Regions from separate parts of the Streptosporangium sp. NPDC002544 genome, predicted to be linked through region 3. Evidence: riboswitches for the same ligand, from Rfam matches in the RefSeq annotation. Region 3 holds a riboswitch; each other region holds the start of a gene.
What was found. A riboswitch is a leader RNA that binds a small molecule or an ion and turns the genes downstream of it on or off. The one in region 3 is predicted to bind S-adenosylmethionine.

Region 1: linked by a shared signal. The riboswitch ahead of ABT061_RS33560 (aminotransferase class V-fold PLP-dependent enzyme) and the one ahead of ABT061_RS06555 (FAD/NAD(P)-binding protein) in region 3 are both predicted to bind S-adenosylmethionine.
Region 2: linked by a shared signal. The riboswitch ahead of thrC (threonine synthase) and the one ahead of ABT061_RS06555 (FAD/NAD(P)-binding protein) in region 3 are both predicted to bind S-adenosylmethionine.

The regions. Positions count from the first base shown of each region.
Region 1 is NZ_JBEOWJ010000027.1:82,841-88,425, reverse strand. Features, by position in the region: gene ABT061_RS33580 (GNAT family N-acetyltransferase) at 1-148, shown strand, start outside; gene ABT061_RS33575 (DUF418 domain-containing protein) at 277-1,383, shown strand; gene ABT061_RS33570 (cytochrome P450) at 1,405-2,604, opposite strand; gene ABT061_RS33565 (TerC family protein) at 2,745-3,488, opposite strand; SAM riboswitch class IV at 3,696-3,811, shown strand; gene ABT061_RS33560 (aminotransferase class V-fold PLP-dependent enzyme) at 3,864-5,204, shown strand; gene ABT061_RS33555 (NADH-quinone oxidoreductase subunit D) at 5,222-5,585, shown strand, end outside.
Region 2 is NZ_JBEOWJ010000007.1:28,791-34,375, forward strand. Features, by position in the region: gene ABT061_RS12215 (S1 family peptidase) at 1-1,106, shown strand, start outside; gene ABT061_RS12220 (S1 family peptidase) at 1,274-2,788, shown strand; SAM riboswitch class I at 2,987-3,129, shown strand; gene thrC (threonine synthase) at 3,144-4,436, shown strand; gene ABT061_RS12230 (MoaD/ThiS family protein) at 4,459-4,734, shown strand; gene ABT061_RS12235 (cold-shock protein) at 5,092-5,292, shown strand.
Region 3 is NZ_JBEOWJ010000003.1:391,985-397,569, forward strand. Features, by position in the region: gene ABT061_RS06535 (ABC transporter permease) at 1-371, shown strand, start outside; gene ABT061_RS06540 (ABC transporter ATP-binding protein) at 368-1,135, shown strand; gene ABT061_RS06545 (enoyl-CoA hydratase-related protein) at 1,172-1,984, shown strand; gene ABT061_RS06550 (DUF402 domain-containing protein) at 2,000-2,521, opposite strand; SAM riboswitch class IV at 2,574-2,686, shown strand; gene ABT061_RS06555 (FAD/NAD(P)-binding protein) at 2,812-4,569, shown strand; gene ABT061_RS06560 (ABC transporter substrate-binding protein) at 4,638-5,585, shown strand, end outside.

The DNA.
Region 1 (5,585 bases), on a different contig from region 3:
CTCCCACGGAGTCGGACGGGCGCTCATGCACGCGGTCCTGGCACACCTGGGGGACCTCCCCGCCACCCTGACCGCGGCCAAGGCCGGCAAGCCGCTCTACGACTCCCTCGGCTTCGACACCATCACCGATGCGACCTGGTGGATGTGACAGGGTCCCGGGCAACGGAACCCCGCCTGAGAGCCGAGCTGCGGGACCGGTCAAAAGTACGGCCGAGACGGTGCGAACCCTGCTTTTGACCGATGCCCGGTACCGGACCGGGTCCGCAGGATGCCCCCATGCCAAACGAAGACTCCCCTCCGGTGCCGAAGGCCGAGGATCCGGCCGAGCGTCACGGCGGCGGGCCGGCGCGCCCACGTCGGGCCGACGGCCGAAAAACCCCCGCGACGTCCTCCCCCGGCCGCCCGCGTATCGCCGCGCTCGACGTACTGCGCGGGTTCGCGCTGTGCGGGATCCTGCTGGTCAACGTCAAGCCGATAGCCAACATCGACGTCGGCCACGTGGTCGTGGATTCGCCGGCGGACCCGGAGGGCGCGTGGCTGGGGCTGCTCGTCGATCAGCGCTTCTTCCCGATCTTCTCCCTGCTGTTCGGCATCGGCTTCTCACTGCTGCTGAACTCCGCCGTGGACCGCGCCGCCGCCCCTCGGACACTCCTGCTCCGCCGGCTCCTGGTGCTGCTCGGGGTGGGCCTGGCGCACATGTTCCTGCTGTGGCGGGGCGACATCCTCACCGTCTACGCCGTCATCGGCCTGCTGGTGCTGCTGCCCTCGACCTGGCTGCCCCGGTGGGCCGTGGCCGGCCTCGCCCCCGTGCTCCTCGCGGCACCGTTGATCGCCGGTCAGAACGGGATCGTGCTGGTCCCCGGGCTGTTCCTGCTGGGCTCGGCCCTGGTCAGGTACGGGGTGATCGACCGGATGGAGCAGTCCACCCGGGTACCGGCCGTGCTGGGCCTGGTCTTCGCGGCGGGGGCGGTGCCCGCCCTGTGGTGGCAGGTCGGCCTGGCCGGCGACACGAACGACCCGGGTTTCGGCCTCTCGATGGCCGTGGCCGGGTTGCTGCTCGCGGGAGTGTACGTGTGCGTGTTGCTGGTCCTGCTCAGGACTCCGCTCCGACCGGCGCTGCGGGCCGTCTTCGCACCACTGGGCCGGATGGCGCTGACCAACTACCTGACCGCCACGATCCTGGTGCTGGCGGCCGGTCGCGTCCTTGGCGGCTCGCCGGAAAGCTGGGCCCTGGCGACCGTGTTCCTGATCGCCGGCGCCATCCTCTCCGCCCAGTGGCTCCTCTCCACCCTCTGGCTGCGCCGATACCGCTACGGCCCCCTCGAATGGCTCTGGCGCTGGGCCACCTGGGCCCAGCGCCCGCCCTTGCGCCGCTCCCCTTGACGGCACCGCGCGCGAGCCGGTTCAGACCCGCACGTCCAGGGCGGTGAGGCCACGGATGACGTACCCAGGGCCCCAGCCGGGCTCGGTGGCGAGTTCCAGCTTCGGTGCCTTGCGGAGCAGGGCGCCGAAGGACTCGATCAGTTCGATCCTGGCCAGGGGGGCGCCCAGGCAGAAGTGGATGCCCGCGCCGAAGGAGATGTGCGGGTTGTCCACCCGGCCGACGTCGAAGCGGTCGGGGTCGGCGAAGACCTCGGGGTCCCGGTTGGCCGAGCCGAACAGCAGCGCCACCTCGGTGCCGCGCGGGATGTCCACCCCGCCGACGGTGATGTCCTCCAGGACCCAGCGCTCGAACATCTGCAGCGGGGTGTCCCAGCGCATCATCTCCTCGATCGCGGTGGGCAGCAGGCCGTGGTCGGCACGGAGCCGCTCCAGCTCGCCCGGGTTGCGGAAGAGCGACCACCAGCCGTTGCCCGTGACGTTGACCGTGGCCTCGTGCCCGGCGTTGAGCAGCAGCACGCAGGTGCCGACCAGCTCCTCCTCGGTGAGCTTGTCGCCCTCCTCGGCCACCAGGGCGAGCGCGCTGATCAGGTCGTCGCCGGGGTTCGCCCGGCGGGCGCGGGCCAGCTCGACGAGGTAGGCGGAGAACTCCTCGGCCGCGCGTACCGCGGTGTGCTGGGCCTCGACGGAGGGGTTCAGCTCGTACATCCCGCAGATGTCGGCGGACCAGGGGCGGAGCAGGTGCCGGTCGGCCTCGGGCACGCCGAGCATCTCCGCGATCACGGTCACCGGGAGCGGCTCGGCGACCTCGGAGATCAGGTCTCCACCGCCGCGCTCGACGAAACGGTCCACCAGTCCCCCGGCGATCTCGGCGACCTTGGGGCGGAGCGCCTCGACCATGCGCGGGGTGAACGCCTTGGAGACCAGGCGCCGGAGCCGGGTGTGCACCGGCGGCTCGACGTCGAGCATCCCGGCCCTGACCACCCGCCAGAACGGGTCCTGGAACTCGGGGTCGTCGGGCCTGCCGAACTCGGCGTGGGTCGCCACGTGCAGGTAGGAGCGGCCGAGCCGACGGTCGCGCAGCAGCGCGTTGACGTCGGCGTGCCGGGCGACCAGCCACTGGCCGGTCGGTTCAAAGAAGCTGACCGGCCGCTGCCGCCTCAGCTCGTCGTAGACGTCGTACGGATGGGCGACGAATTCCGGATTCCAGGGATCAAAGCGCACACGGACATCGTAATGTCGCCCCATGCGTCAATTGTCTGTTCCGCCCCCTGGAGCTGGGCAGACGGATGCCCGGTGGCCCCAGCGCCATCGCCTTCTGAGGCTGAACCGTCCGCCGACGTTCGACAGCCCGCCACAGGCCGCTACACCTCGGTCGGGCTGTCCGACTTCTCGGGCTGGGCCGTCTTGGTGCGCAGCCGGATGTTCAGCAGCTCCACGATGAGCGAGAAGGCCATCGCGAAGTAGATGTAGCCCTTGGAGATGTGCTGCCCGAGGCCCTCGGCGATCAGCACGACGCCGATCAGCACCAGGAACGACAGGGCGAGCATCTTGATGCTCGGGTGCTTGTCCACGAAGCGGCTGATCGGCCCCGAGGCGAAGAGCATCACCAGGACCGAGACGATCACGGCCGCGACCATGACACCGAGCTGGTCGACCATGCCGACCGCGGTGATGACCGAGTCGAGGGAGAAGATGATGTCCAGCAGCATGATCTGGGCGATCACCGAGCCGAAGGAGGCCGCGACCTTGGCGCTGCCGTGCCCGGTCTTGCCCTCGATGCTGTCGTGCATCTCGATGACGCTCTTGCCCAGCAGGAAGAGACCACCGGCGAGCAGGATGAGATCCCGTCCCGAGATCGGCTGACCGAGGACCTCGAAGAGCGGCGATGTGAGTTTCACCACCCAGGCCAGCGCCAGCAGCAGCGCCAACCGGCTGACGAGGGCCGCGAGGAGGCCCAGTCTGCGCGCCTTGTCGCGCTGCTCGGGCGGGAGCTTTCCGGCCAGGATCGAGATGAAGATGATGTTGTCGATGCCGAGCACGATCTCCAGGGCGACGAGGGTGACGAACCCTATCCAGATCTCCGGGTTGGTCACCCAATCCAACATCCGTGCCTCCAACCGGTTCTACTTGATCACCACCGGCACGACGAGACCCGTCGTTCGGCATTATTCAGCCACTACCAGGACAAACATCACCAGCCGCCCGGCTCCACCAGGCTCACTGCCCAGACGAACGGGACTCCTCATGAGTTCCCGAACATGAGAGACAGCACTTGCGAATTCCCGCCAGACGTCGGTTATAGTTCCCCCGTAGGTCATGAGTGCCAGTGACAAGCCCCGGCTCGCTGGCCGGCAACCCTCGCGTCCGCGGCGGGGTGCCCCGGGTGAGGACCTGGTCCGGCACGAGGTGTGCCGGACAAGCGCGGGCTCCAGGCACCTGTGCCATGGGTTGGGGTCCGATGACCTCGAAGGAGCCCTGGCGTGTCCGCACTGACGATCTTCACCGCCACCGCCGCCGACGCAGCCGACGCGGCCACCCCCGCGACCGCCCTCGGGACCACCCCGGTGACCGTCCCCGCGACCCGTACGTCCGGCGACCGGCCGATCCCCGCCGTGCTCGGCTCCGACCTGGAGGTTCCGGTCAGGGGCGGCAGGCTCGTCCGCTACGCCAACCTCGACTACGCCGCGAGCGCCCCCTGTCTGGAGCCGGTGAGCGCCGCCGTCGCCGCCGCGCTCCCGGCGTACTCCAGCGTCCACCGAGGCGCCGGGTACGCGTCCCAGCTGACCACGGCCCGCTACGAGCAGGCCAGGCAGACGGTACGCGCCTTCGTCGGTGCCCGTCCCGACGACTCGGTGATCTTCACCAGGAACACCACGGACGCGACCAACCTGCTGGCCCGCAGCCTGCCTGAGGGCACCACCGCCGTGGTCTTCGACACCGAGCACCACGCCTCGCTGCTGCCCTGGGAGCGCGCCCTGCGGCTGCCGGCCCCCGCCTTCCCCGGCGAGGCGGTCCGCGCCGCCGACGAGGCCCTGGCCTCGGTCGAAGGTCCCAAGCTGCTGGTCGTGACCGCCGCCTCCAACGTCACCGGGGAGCTCTGGCCGATCGCCGCGCTGGCCCACATCGCCCACCGCCACGGCGCCCGCGTCCTCGTCGACGCCGCGCAACTCGTCCCGCACCGCCGCCTCAACCTGACCGCGCTCGACCTGGACTACGTGGTCTTCTCCGGCCACAAGCTCTACGCCCCGTTCGGCACCGGCGCGCTGATCGGCCGTTCCGACTGGCTGGCCGACGCCGAGCCGTACCTGCGGGGCGGCGGGGCGGTGAAGGCGGTGAACGACGACGAGACCGAGTGGCACGACGACCCCGAGACCCGTCACGAGGCCGGAACCCCGAACGTTCTGGGCGCCATCGCGCTGGCCGCGGCCTGCGACGCCCTGACCGCCACCGGCTGGACCCCGCTGGTCCGCGAGGAGGAGCGCCTCCTCGACCGGCTGCGCGCGGGCCTCGCCTCCGTCCCCGGCGTGCAGGAGCTGTCCCTGTGGGGACCCGACCATCCGCGCGTCGGCATCGTCTCCTTCGTGGTGGACGGCCGCACCGCCCGCGAGGTCGCCGAGGCCCTGGCCGGCGACTACGGCATCGGCGTCCGGGACGGCAAGTTCTGCGCCCACCCCTTCGTACGGCACCTGCTGGACGCCAAGGACGGCGGCTGCGACGACCCCACCGCCTCCGCGGTGCGCGCCTCCATCGGCATCGGCACCACCTCCGAGCACGTCGACCGGCTGATCACCGCACTGCGGGATCTTGCCTCGCGCGGCTGACGTGACAGCATAGGCATATGAACGAGCCTCGCCGTGAGCTGAGCGTGGGGATGGGGGCGGGTGCCGCCGCCGTGCGGGAAGCGCGCGGCAAGGAGCTCGCGACCGAGGACATGATCCTCAACATCGGGCCGCAGCATCCGTCCACGCACGGGGTGCTGCGGCTGCGGCTCACCCTGGACGGGGAGCGGATCAGCTCGGCCGAGCCGATCGTGGGCTACATGCACCGAGGCGCGGAGAAGCTGTTCGAGGTGCGTGACTACCGGCAGATCATCGTGCTGGCCAACCGGCACGACTGGCTGTCGGCGTTCGCCAACGAGCTGGGCGTCGTCCTCGCGGTGGAGCGGATGCTCGGCATGGAGGTGCCGGTCAGGGCGGTCTGGA
Region 2 (5,585 bases), on a different contig from region 3:
TACCCGGCGCCAAGAACGAGGGAAGCGTCCGCTATGTCGATGCCAGGAACAACAGGGTCGTCGTCCTGTCGTCGGAGCCGTTGGTCGCGGAGGACCTCATCGAGGCCGCCGGCCTCGACACGGAGGCGGTGAAGGTGGTGCCGTCCACCGAGCGGCCCCGGCTCCTCAGTGACGTGCAGGGTGGTGACGCCTACTACGTCGGTGTCGCGAGTCGTTGCTCCGTCGGTTTCTCGGTGATGCGCGGGACCCAGGCGGGTTTCGTCAGTGCCGGTCACTGCGGTAAGACGGGCGATGCCACCACCGGTTTCAACCGGGTGCCCCAGGGGGTCTTCCGGGCGTCCTCCTTTCCCGAGAACGACTATGCCTGGGTCGCGGTGAACGCCGGCTGGAGCCCCAAGCCGGTGGTGAGCAACGGCGTCGGCGGTACCGTGCCCGTCGCGGGCTCCAGGCCAGCCCTGGAGGGTGCCTCGATCTGCCGGTCCGGCTCCACCACCGACTGGCACTGCGGTCTCATCCGGCAGCTCAGTGCCAGCGTCACCTACCCCCAGGGCACCATCCACGGTCTGGGCCGTACCAGTGTCTGCGCCGAGCCGGGTGACTCGGGTGGTTCGTTCATCTCGGTGGACCAGGCCCAGGGGGTCACCTCCGGCGGCTCCGGGGACTGCACCTCGGGTGGCGTCACCTACTTCCAGCCGCTCAACGAGATCCTCACCGCCTACGACCTGACCCTGCTGACCGACAGCACCGCCAGCTCGTCGGGTGACATCTCCCCGGGCACCGCTCCATCGGGCAAGCAGGACTGCAGCGGCTACCCGAAGACCTACACCGGCACGCTGAACAACGGTCAGTCCGTCTCCCAGCCGAGCCGGTACTACCGGGCCGCCGTCGCCGGTACGCACTCCGCCTGCCTGGACGGCGGTGACGGCGTCGACTTCGACCTCTACCTCCAAAGGTGGCAACGGTCGAGCTGGACCACCGTCGCCAGCTCCGAGGGCGCGGGCCCCGACGAGCAGATCAGCTACACCGGCCCGCCCGGCTTCTACCGCTACCAGGTGGTCTCCGTGAGCGGCTCCAGCCCCTACACACTGAAAGCCAAGGCACCCTGACCCGCCTTCCGCGGTCTCGCCCAGGCCGCGGCCCGGATGGCCGTAAATCGTCTGCCGCGTGGCGTGTGGCTTTTGGGGGCCTTGGAGGCAACGGCTGGATTAGGGTGGCGTTGCCCGTGGGGCGCTCTCCCCCTCTTGCTGTGAAAGCCGAGGTCGAGGAGGGATTCATGTCCCGCAGACATGTCGTCGCCACGGGCTGCGTGCTGGCGGTCACCGCGCTCACCCTGGCGGGCGTGCCGGCCGTCGCCGCCGGACCCCGGGCGCAGGACGTTCCGGTCACCGCGCCCGCCTGGAAACCGCCGTCGGGCATGCTGGAGGCGCTCCAACGCGACCTGGGCCTGACCAAGGAACAGGTGCGGGCACGTCTGGCCAACGAGATCCGTATGTCGGGGATCGAGGCAGACCTCCGCGAGGCGCTCGGCGAGCGTTTCGGCGGCTCGTGGCTGATGGGAACCATCTCGCAGACTCTCGTGGTGGCCACCACCAAGCCCGCCGACCTCCCCACCATCGTCGCGGCGGGCGCCAGAGCCGAACTCGTCAAACGGTCGCTGACCGAACTCGCCGGGCTCATCAGTGACCTTAACGTGGACCTGCCGGGACGTGGCGGAGGGGGCGATGTGCGCTTCGTCGACGCCAGGAACAACAGGATCGTCATCCTGTCGAAGAGCCCCCTGGCAACCGAGGATCTCGTGGAGGCAGTGGGGGCCGACTCGAGCGTGGTGAAGGTGGTGCCGTCCACCGAGCGGCCCCGGCTCCTCACTGACGTGCAGGGTGGTGACGCCTACTACATCGGCAGTTCGAATCGTTGCTCCGTCGGTTTCTCGGTGATGCGCGGGACCCAGGCGGGTTTCGTCAGTGCCGGTCACTGCGGTAAGACGGGCGATGCCACCACCGGTTTCAACCGGGTGCCCCAGGGGGTCTTCCGGGCGTCGTCCTTTCCCGAGAACGACTATGCCTGGGTCGCGGTGAACGCCGGCTGGACGCCCAGGCCGGTGGTGAGCAACGGCAGTGGCGGCATCGTGCCCGTCGCCGGTTCCAGGCCGGCCCTGGAGGGTGCCTCGGTCTGCCGGTCCGGCTCCACCACCGACTGGCACTGCGGTCTCATCCGGCAGCTCAGTGCCAGCGTCACCTACCCCCAGGGCACCATCCACGGGCTGACCCGTACCAGTGTCTGCGCCGAGCCGGGTGACTCGGGTGGTTCGTTCATCTCGGTGGACCAGGCCCAGGGAGTCACCTCCGGCGGCTCCGGCAACTGCACCTCGGGTGGCGTCACCTACTTCCAGCCGCTCAACGAGATCCTCACCGCCTACGACCTGACCCTGCTGACCGGCAGCGCAGCCACCCCGCCGGGCGCCGCCTCGCCCGCTCCGGCGGTCTGCACCGGCTACCCGAAGACCTACACCGGCACGCTGAACAACGGTCAGTCCGTCTCCCAGCCGAGCCGGTACTACCGGGCCGCCGTCGCCGGTACGCACTCCGCCTGCCTGGACGGCGGTGACGGCGTCGACTTCGACCTCTACCTCCAAAGGTGGCAACGGTCGAGCTGGACCACCGTCGCCGGCTCCGAGGGCGCGGGCCCCGACGAGCAGATCAGCTACACCGGCCCGCCCGGCTTCTACCGCTACCAGGTGGTCTCCGTGAGCGGCTCCAGCCCCTACACACTGAAGACCAAAGCCCCCTGACCCGCCTTCCGCGGGAGGTTCCACGGGACGTCCACCGTGGTGCGGTTCCTGCGGGCAGTGGCGGAGCGCCCCTGGGGCTGGGGAGCTCTGTCCGGCAGGTAACACGTCATGTCTCGTAGAGTGAGACAGGTGGCCGGGGCGGCGGTACGGCGATGTAGAGTGCTTAGGACCTGCGTGTCAGGTTTCCAACTGAATATTTGCTCATCCAGAGGGGTGGAGGGATCGGCCCTGCGAAGCCCCGGCAACCATCCCGGTTCAAGACTCGTGATCGACACGAGGTCGGCCGGGACAGGTGCCAATTCCGGTCTGTGACCAGGGTGGTCCGCAGACGAAGATGAGGGAAAGGCCTCGCTTCATGGCGCTCGCAACCACTGAGAACACCACCACCTCGCTTGGTCGTGTCGAAGACACGCAAAACCAGCAGTTCGGCCCCGCTGTGGCCCTGTCCTGTCGCGAGTGCGGTGCCCGCTACGACCTCGGCCCGAGCTTCGCCTGTGCCGAGTGTTTCGGGCCCCTTGAGATCGCCTACGACTTCGGGCGGGTGACCCGGGAGCAGATCGCCGAGGGGCCGGCCAACATCTGGCGTTACCGCTCGCTGCTGCCCGTCCCCGCCGACGTGGCCACCAAGCCCAACATGGAGCCCGGCTGGACCAGGCTCGTCAACGCCGGCAACCTCGCCCGTGAACTGGGCATGCGCTCGCTGCACGTGAAGGACGACTCCGGCAACCCCACGCACTCCTTCAAGGACCGCGTGGTGGCCATCGCCGTCGAGGCGGCCCGTAACTTCGGCTTCCACACCCTCTCCTGCTCCTCCACCGGCAACCTGGCCGGTGCCGCTGCCGCCGCCGCCGCGCGGGCCGGGCTGGACGCCTGCGTGTTCATCCCCGCCGACCTGGAGCAGGCCAAGGTCGTCATGGCCTCCGTGTACGGGGGCAGGCTCATCGGCATCGAGGGCACCTACGACGATGTGAACCGTTTCTGCTCGGAGCTCATCGGCGACGAGCTGGGCGAGAAGTGGGGCTTCGTCAACGTCAACCTGCGGCCGTACTACGCCGAGGGCTCCAAGACGCTGGCGTACGAGATCGCCGAGCAGCTCGGCTGGCGCGTTCCCGACCAGATCGTCGTGCCGGTCGCGTCGGGCTCCCAGCTCACGAAGATCGACAAGGGTTTCAAGGAACTGATCGAGCTCGGTCTCGTCGAGGACAGGCCGTACAAGATCTTTGCGGCCCAGGCCGAGGGGTGCTCCCCGGTCTCCGCCGCCTACAAGGCGGGCCACGACGTGATCCGCCCGGTGAAGCCGGACACGATCGCCAAGTCGCTGGCGATCGGCAACCCCGCCGACGGCCCGTACGTGCTGGACATCGCCCGCCGTACCGGCGGCGCGGTCGAGGACGTCACCGACCCCGAGATCGTCGACGCGATCCGGTTGCTGGCCAGGACCGAGGGCATCTTCGCCGAGACCGCCGGAGGTGTCACCGTCGGCGTGCTTCGCAAGCTGGTCGCGACAGGGAGGCTCGACCCGGAGGCGGAGACCGTGGTCCTCAACACCGGCGACGGTCTCAAGACCCTCGACGCGGTGGCCGCCGAGGCGCGCCCCACCGCCGTGATCCGCCCCTCTCTTGACGCATTCCGTGCGGCAATCGCCTAGAAATCGTGAAAGGTACTGAATTATGAGCGTTTCTGTGCGGATTCCGACGATTCTCCGGACTTACACCGATGGTGCTGCCGAGGTGACCGGAGAGGGTGAGACCCTGCGCGACGTCCTCCAGAAGCTTGACGCGGACTTCCCGGGGATCGGCGCCCGAATTCTTGATGAAACGGGCAAGATTCGCCGTTTTGTCAACGTCTATGTCGGAGATGAGGATGTCCGCTTCGCCGACAACCTCGACACGGCCACGCCCTCCGGCGTCCAGATCTCCATCATCCCGGCGGTCGCCGGGGGCTGAGTCCCGCCCCGCCCGCACTGCGCCGGTCGCACCCGCCTCACCTTCCGGGGCGCTCGCGACGCCTCTCCAGGACACCCGCCCGGCTCCGGCCGTGTGCGGGTGTCCTGCTTTGTGGCGTAAACCGGTATTCGCGGTGGGGAAAGATAATGTAATCTTTAACTAACTAATAGTGATAGTCAAACTGTGTTCTCGTACTAAATGCTCTTGTAAAGAGCTAGTTTGGTGCTTGACTCTGTTGCCCTACCGGTTCCCACAGGTATGGTCGAGGACGATCGATGTGGCGAAGTCCGCCCCGGAGATTGAGGACTTCGCGCGAGGAATGGGCGTCGTCCTTAAGTCCAGTAAGAGGAGTCGCAAGTGGCGCAGGGCACCGTCAAATGGTTCAACGCGGACAAGGGCTACGGCTTCATCGCGGTAGACGGTGGTAAGGATGTGTTCGTCCATTACTCCGCGATCATGATGGATGGCTACCGTGCACTCGAACAGGGCCAGCGAGTCGAGTTCGAGATCACCCAAGGTCAGAAGGGTCCCCAGGCGGAGTCCGTCCGGGCGGTCTGACATGGCCGTCCCGTGAACCCGCAGGGAGGGGTCGGTGGACCCCGCGGCAACGCGGTCCGCTGGATCCACATCGCCTAGGCCCGGCTCGCCTCCCCAACCGGCGAGCCGGGTCTTCGCTTTGCGCGGAACGAACGCCTGCATGACGCGGAGCATGCGCTGACGTGGCCCGGAGCGGATGTCCGCGCCGGGCACGGCGCAGGTCAAGGGATCGTGGCTTGCACTCGACAAGGTAGAGTGCTAAACACATTGTTGGCACTCGCGCATAGAGAGTGCCAACCCTGGATCGAGGCGAT
Region 3 (5,585 bases):
TGCTGGGCGTGGTGTTCTTCAACACGCTGATGGTCGCCGACGCCGTACGGCGGGTGCCGGGCGAGCTCGGCCAGGCGGCCGCCACCCTGGGCGCCCGGCGCGGCGAGATCCTCCGGAAGGTGATCTGGCCGTACGCGCTCCCGGCGGTGGTGGACGCGGCGCGGATCAACGCCGCCGCCGCGTGGAACTTCGTGGTGGTGGCCGAGCTGATCGCCGCCGAGTCCGGGCTCGGCTACCGGATCGTCCGGGCCCAGCGGTTCCTGCAGACCGACAAGATCTTCGCGGTGCTCATCGTGATCGGGGCGGTCGGCCTGCTGATCGACGTCGTGCTGCGCGTGCTGCGCGACCGTCTCGGAAGGTGGACGGCATGACCCTCGTGCTGCGCGGCGTGGCCAAGGACTACGGGACCACCCGCGTCCTGGACGGCATCGACCTGTCGATGGAGCCGGGCGAGTTCGTGTGCGTGGTCGGGGCGAGCGGCTCGGGCAAGTCAACGCTGCTGTCGCTGATCGCCGGGCTCTCCCCGGTCAGCGCGGGCTCCATCACGCTCGGCGGGGCACCCGTCGTCGGCCCCGGTCCCGAGCGCGGGCTGGTCTTCCAGTCGGGAGCGCTGTTCCCCTTCCTCACCGTCGCGGAGAACGTGGCCTTCGGACTGCGGCTGCTGCCGATCTCCGGGGCCGACCGGGAACGGCGGGTCCGCTGGTATCTCGGCGAGGTCGGGCTGTCGTCCCTGGCGGGCGCGCTGCCCCGGCAGCTGTCCGGCGGGCAGCGCCAGCGGGTGGCGATCGCCAGGGCGCTGGCGTGCGAGCCGGCCGTACTCCTGCTCGACGAGCCGTTCGGGGCGCTGGACGTGCAGACCAAGGAGGACATGCAGCTCTTCCTGCGCGAGGTGTGGCGCGACACGGGCACGACCGTGCTGATGGTCACCCATGACGTGGAGGAGGCGGTCCTGCTCGCCCAGCGGGTCCTCGTCTTCGCCTGCGGGCCCGGCAGGATCGCCGCCGAGGTCCCGATCGACCTGCCCGCCTACCGGGCCCTCGCCGTCAAGCGGACCTCCCTCTTCCTGGGCCTGCGCGCAGGCGTCGAGGACCTGGTCCGCTCGCACATGCTGACACCGGGGAGGGAAAAGGTGTAGAACGATATTCTGTAGCTCTCCGGGCGGGGAGCTCCTGTGCGGGAGCGCCCCGAGGGCTTCCGGGAGGGAGAGACGATGGTCGACCTGGTGCTGCCGTCGATCGAGCGGGGCGTGCTGACGCTGACGTTCAACCGGCCGGACCGGCTCAATGCCTGGACCGACGAGATGGGCCGCCGCTACTTCGACCAGCTGGCCGAGGCGGAGAAGAATCCCGAGGTCCGGGTGATCGTGGTCACCGGGGCGGGCAGGGGCTTCTGCGCCGGGGCGGACTTCCAGACGCTCACCGCCATCCAGGACGGCTCGTACGCGGGGGAGCCCGACCGGCGTCCCAACACCTTCCCGACCACGATCCGCAAGCCGATCATCGCCGCGGTCAACGGCGCCTGCGCCGGGCTCGGCATGGTCCACGCCCTGGTCTGCGACCTGGTCTTCACCGCCGCCGAGGCCAAGTGGACCACCGCCTTCGCCCGGCGCGGCCTGGTCGCCGAGTACGGCCTGTCGTGGATCCTGCCCCGCCTGGCCGGGCAGGCCAGGGCCATGGACCTGCTGCTCTCCGGGCGCACCTTCACCGGTGCCGAGGCCTGCGAGCTGGGCCTGGCCAACCGGGCGGTGCCGGGAGAGCGGCTGATCGAGGAGACCCTGGCCTACGCCCACGAGCTGGCGACGTACAGCTCTCCGGCCTCGATGGCCGTGATCAAGCGTCAGATCTGGGGCGACTGGCAGCGAACCCTGGAGGCGTCGGAGTCGGCCGCGGCGCGCCTGATGGTCGACTCCTTCACCCGGCCGGACTTCGCCGAGGGCGTCGCCAGCTTCGTCGAGCGCCGCGTCCCCGGCTTCCCGCCGCTGTAGTCACTCCGGCGCATCTCAGCTGACCAGGGTGAGCCAGCGCGGGGCGGCGTCGAAGGGGGCCGTGCGGGCGGTGACGGCCTCCATCAGCCAGGCGGCCGAGGCGCGGGCGCTCCGGACGACCTCGGGCGGGTAGGCGTACCTGACCCGGTGCTCCTCGAACTCGTCCTCGTCGTCCAGGAAGACCCGGCTGGTGCGGCCCTTCGCCAGGTTCCGGCGCGTCCGGATCACGTCGAGGTCGAGGTCGACCATGGTGACCTCGCCGTCGCTCCACCGTGGCACGGTGGAGATGTCGCAGTAGATCTCGTGCTTGTGCGGGGCGGAGTTGAAGGCGGCGGTCCACCAGGCGTCGCGGGGGAAGAGCATCACGAAGGCGTGCGGGGAGGCCACCTCGGGCCCGTGGCCCTTGCGGCCGACGGAGTTGGCCGCGCAGCCGGTCCACACCCCGTGTTCGTCCTCGCCGAGCAGAAGGCCGCTGTGGTTCCAGTGCAGTGATCCGTCGTATTTGCGGTAGACCACCTTCACCATCTCATAGGACATTCCCCAACATTAAGCCTTGACAGAGATCTATGTATTTCCTACCTTCTAAATAGGTTAAGAGTGTCAGTGCGAAGCCCCGGCTGGCTGACCGGCAACCCTCGCACCGCGGCGGGGTGCCCCCGGGGGAGACCTGGCGGCACGGTCGGCGTGCCGCAAGCGCGGACCCCCTCACCGGGGTCACCGAGACATGTCCGGGAGTGCCACATGTCGAAGACCAGCACACTGAACTGCGCGAGCCCCATCGACCCCGACACCCACGGCCACTACCGGCCGCACCGTAGAGCCGCCGTATGAGCGCCTCGATCGCCGTCGTCGGCGCCGGCCCGACGGGCACCTGCCTGGTGGAGCGCATCTGCGCCAACGCCGCCGACCTGCTCGGCTGGCCCTCGCTCGACGTCCACGTGATCGACCCCCACCCGCCGGGGGGCGGCCGCGTCTGGCGCCGTGACCAGCCCGAGCTGCTCTGGATGAACTCCGCCGCCGCCGACGTGACGCTCTTCACCGACGAGTCGGTGCGCTGCGAGGGGCCGATCCGTCCAGGCCCCACGCTGGCCGAGTGGCTCGGCGGGGACCCCGGCGCCTTCGCCTCCCGCCCGGCCCAGAACGGCTACCTCTCCCATGTCTTCAGGCACGCGGTGGCGACCGCCCCGCGCGGGGTCCGGGTGCACGTGCACCCGGTCCGCGCCGTCGATCTCGCCGACATCCCCGGCGGCCAGGCGGTACGGCTGGAGGACGGCCGGACGATCGAGGTCGACGCGGTGATCCTGGCCCAGGGACACGGCGACGTGACCCCGAACGGGGAGGAGCGGGCGCTGGCCGACCTGGCCGCGCGCGGCGGGCTGCGTTACCTGCCCACCGGATACGCGGCCGACCTCGACCTGGACGGCATCCCCGCCGGAGAGCCGGTGATCGTGCGGGGGATGGGGCTGGCCTTCGTCGACCTGATGGTGCTGCTCACCTCGGGCCGGGGCGGCCGGTTCGTCCGCGAGTACGACGGGGAACTGGTCTACCTGCCCGGCGGGCGGGAGCCCCTCCTGCACGTGGGATCGCGGCGCGGCGTGCCGTACCACTCCAAGACCGGCTACCCCTTCGAGGGCGCACACCCGCCGGTGCCGCGCTTCCTCACCCGCGAGGCGCTGGGCGAGGGCCCGTGGAACTTCCGCCGGGACGTGTGGCCGCTGGTCGCCAAGGAGCTCGCCTTCGCGTACTACCACGAGCTCATCACCGCCCACCCCAAGCGCGCCAGGCTGGACTGGGCGGCGTTCGCGGAGGCGTTCGCCGATCAGGAGTGGCGCAGCCCGGGTATGCGCAAGCTGATCCGTACGGCCGTGCCCCGGCACCTGGACCGGCTCGACTTCGACCGGCTCGACCGGCCGTTGGCGGGCATCAGGTTCGGTGACCGGGCGGGGCTGCAGAAGTGGATGCACGGCTACCTCGCGGTCGACCTGGAACGGCGCGCCGACCCGGCGCACAGCGCCGACCACGCCCTGATCCTCGGGCTGCTCTCCGTCTACGGGGTCCTGGCCGAGCTGGGCGTCTCCGATCCGTGGTTCCACGGGTTCTTCAGCTACCTCGCCAGCGGCCCGCCGGGACCCCGGCTTGCGGAGCTGCGCGCCCTGGCCAAGGCAGGGGTGGTCACCTTCCTCGGCGCCGACCTCAAGGTCGACCACCACGAAGGGCGCTGGCGGGCACAGAGTCCCACCGTGCCCGGCGGCGTGACGGCCACGACCCTCGTCGAGGCCAGGCTGCCCGCGCCCAGCGTGAGCCGGGCCACCGACCCGCTCATCGGCGCGCTCCGCGACCGGGGCGAGCTCGACGAGAAGTCGGGGCTGGTGAACGTGCGGGCCGCGGACCGCCGCCTGGTCGACAGGTCCGGCACCCCGCACTCGCGCAGGTTCGCCTTCGGCCCCTGGGTCGCCGGCGGCCAGGTCACCGGCGGTTTCGCCAGGCCCCGCCGCAACGCCCCGCTCTTCCGCCACGCCGACGCCCTCGCCCGGATCGTCCTGTCCGAGGCCGTCGGCACCCAGATAAGACGGCACGTCGCGTGAACCCCACGACAGATCGCATGGACCCGGTCCCGAACGAGCACGACGCACCACAGCACAAGGAGAAGAACGTGAAGTTGCGATGGGGCGCTCTGACGCTCGCCGGGGTGCTGGCGCTCGCGGCCTGCGGAGCCGAGAGCGGGACCCCGACCACGGCGGCCGGCGCGAAGGGCGGCACCGGCGGCGACGGAGGATCGCTCGTGTGGGCGGTGGAGACGCAGCCGATCACCTTCAACCCGCACCAGTGGGGCCAGAACAAGGCGCGCCTCCTGGTCCACAACCAGTTCGACGCGTTGATCGCCCGAGGCGGGAACGGTGATTTCCTGCCGTGGCTGGCCACCTCCTGGCAGGTTTCCAAGGACGGCCTGACCTACACCTTCGAGCTCCGTGACGACGTGACCTTCCACGACGGTGAGAGGTTCGACGCCGCCTCGGTGAAGGCCAACCTCGACCAGCTCGTCTCACCCGGCTACAACGCCGCGGTCAGCGCCATCCAGCTGCGCAACTTCGACCACGCCGAGGTGAGCGCCCCGTACACCCTGAAGGTCACGCTGAAGGCCCCGGACGGACTGTTCCTGGACTTCCTCTCCTCCCCGCTCGCCGGCCAGGTCTCCCCGAAGTCGCTGAAGAACGCCAAGGACCTCAAGGCGGGCGGCGTCGACGTGGTCGGCACCGGGCCGTTCATCCTCGACCGGTTCACCCCCGGCCAGGAGGTCCACTACCGGCGCAACCCGAACTACAACTGGCCGCCCGCCGGCGCCGCCCACCAGGGGCCGGCACACCTGGCCGAGGTCACCTACCGCTTCCTGCCCGAGGCGGCGGTGCGGGTCGGCGCGCTCACCTCCGGGCAGGTACAGGTGATCGAGGGCGTGCCCGCCACCGAGATCGGCCTCATCAAGGGCAACCCGGAGCTGAAGCTGGAGACCAGCCTCAACTCCGGCAGCGCGTTCTCCTACTACTTCAACGTCTCCCGCCCCCCGTTCGACGACAAGCGGGTCCGCGAGGCGTTCCGCGACGCC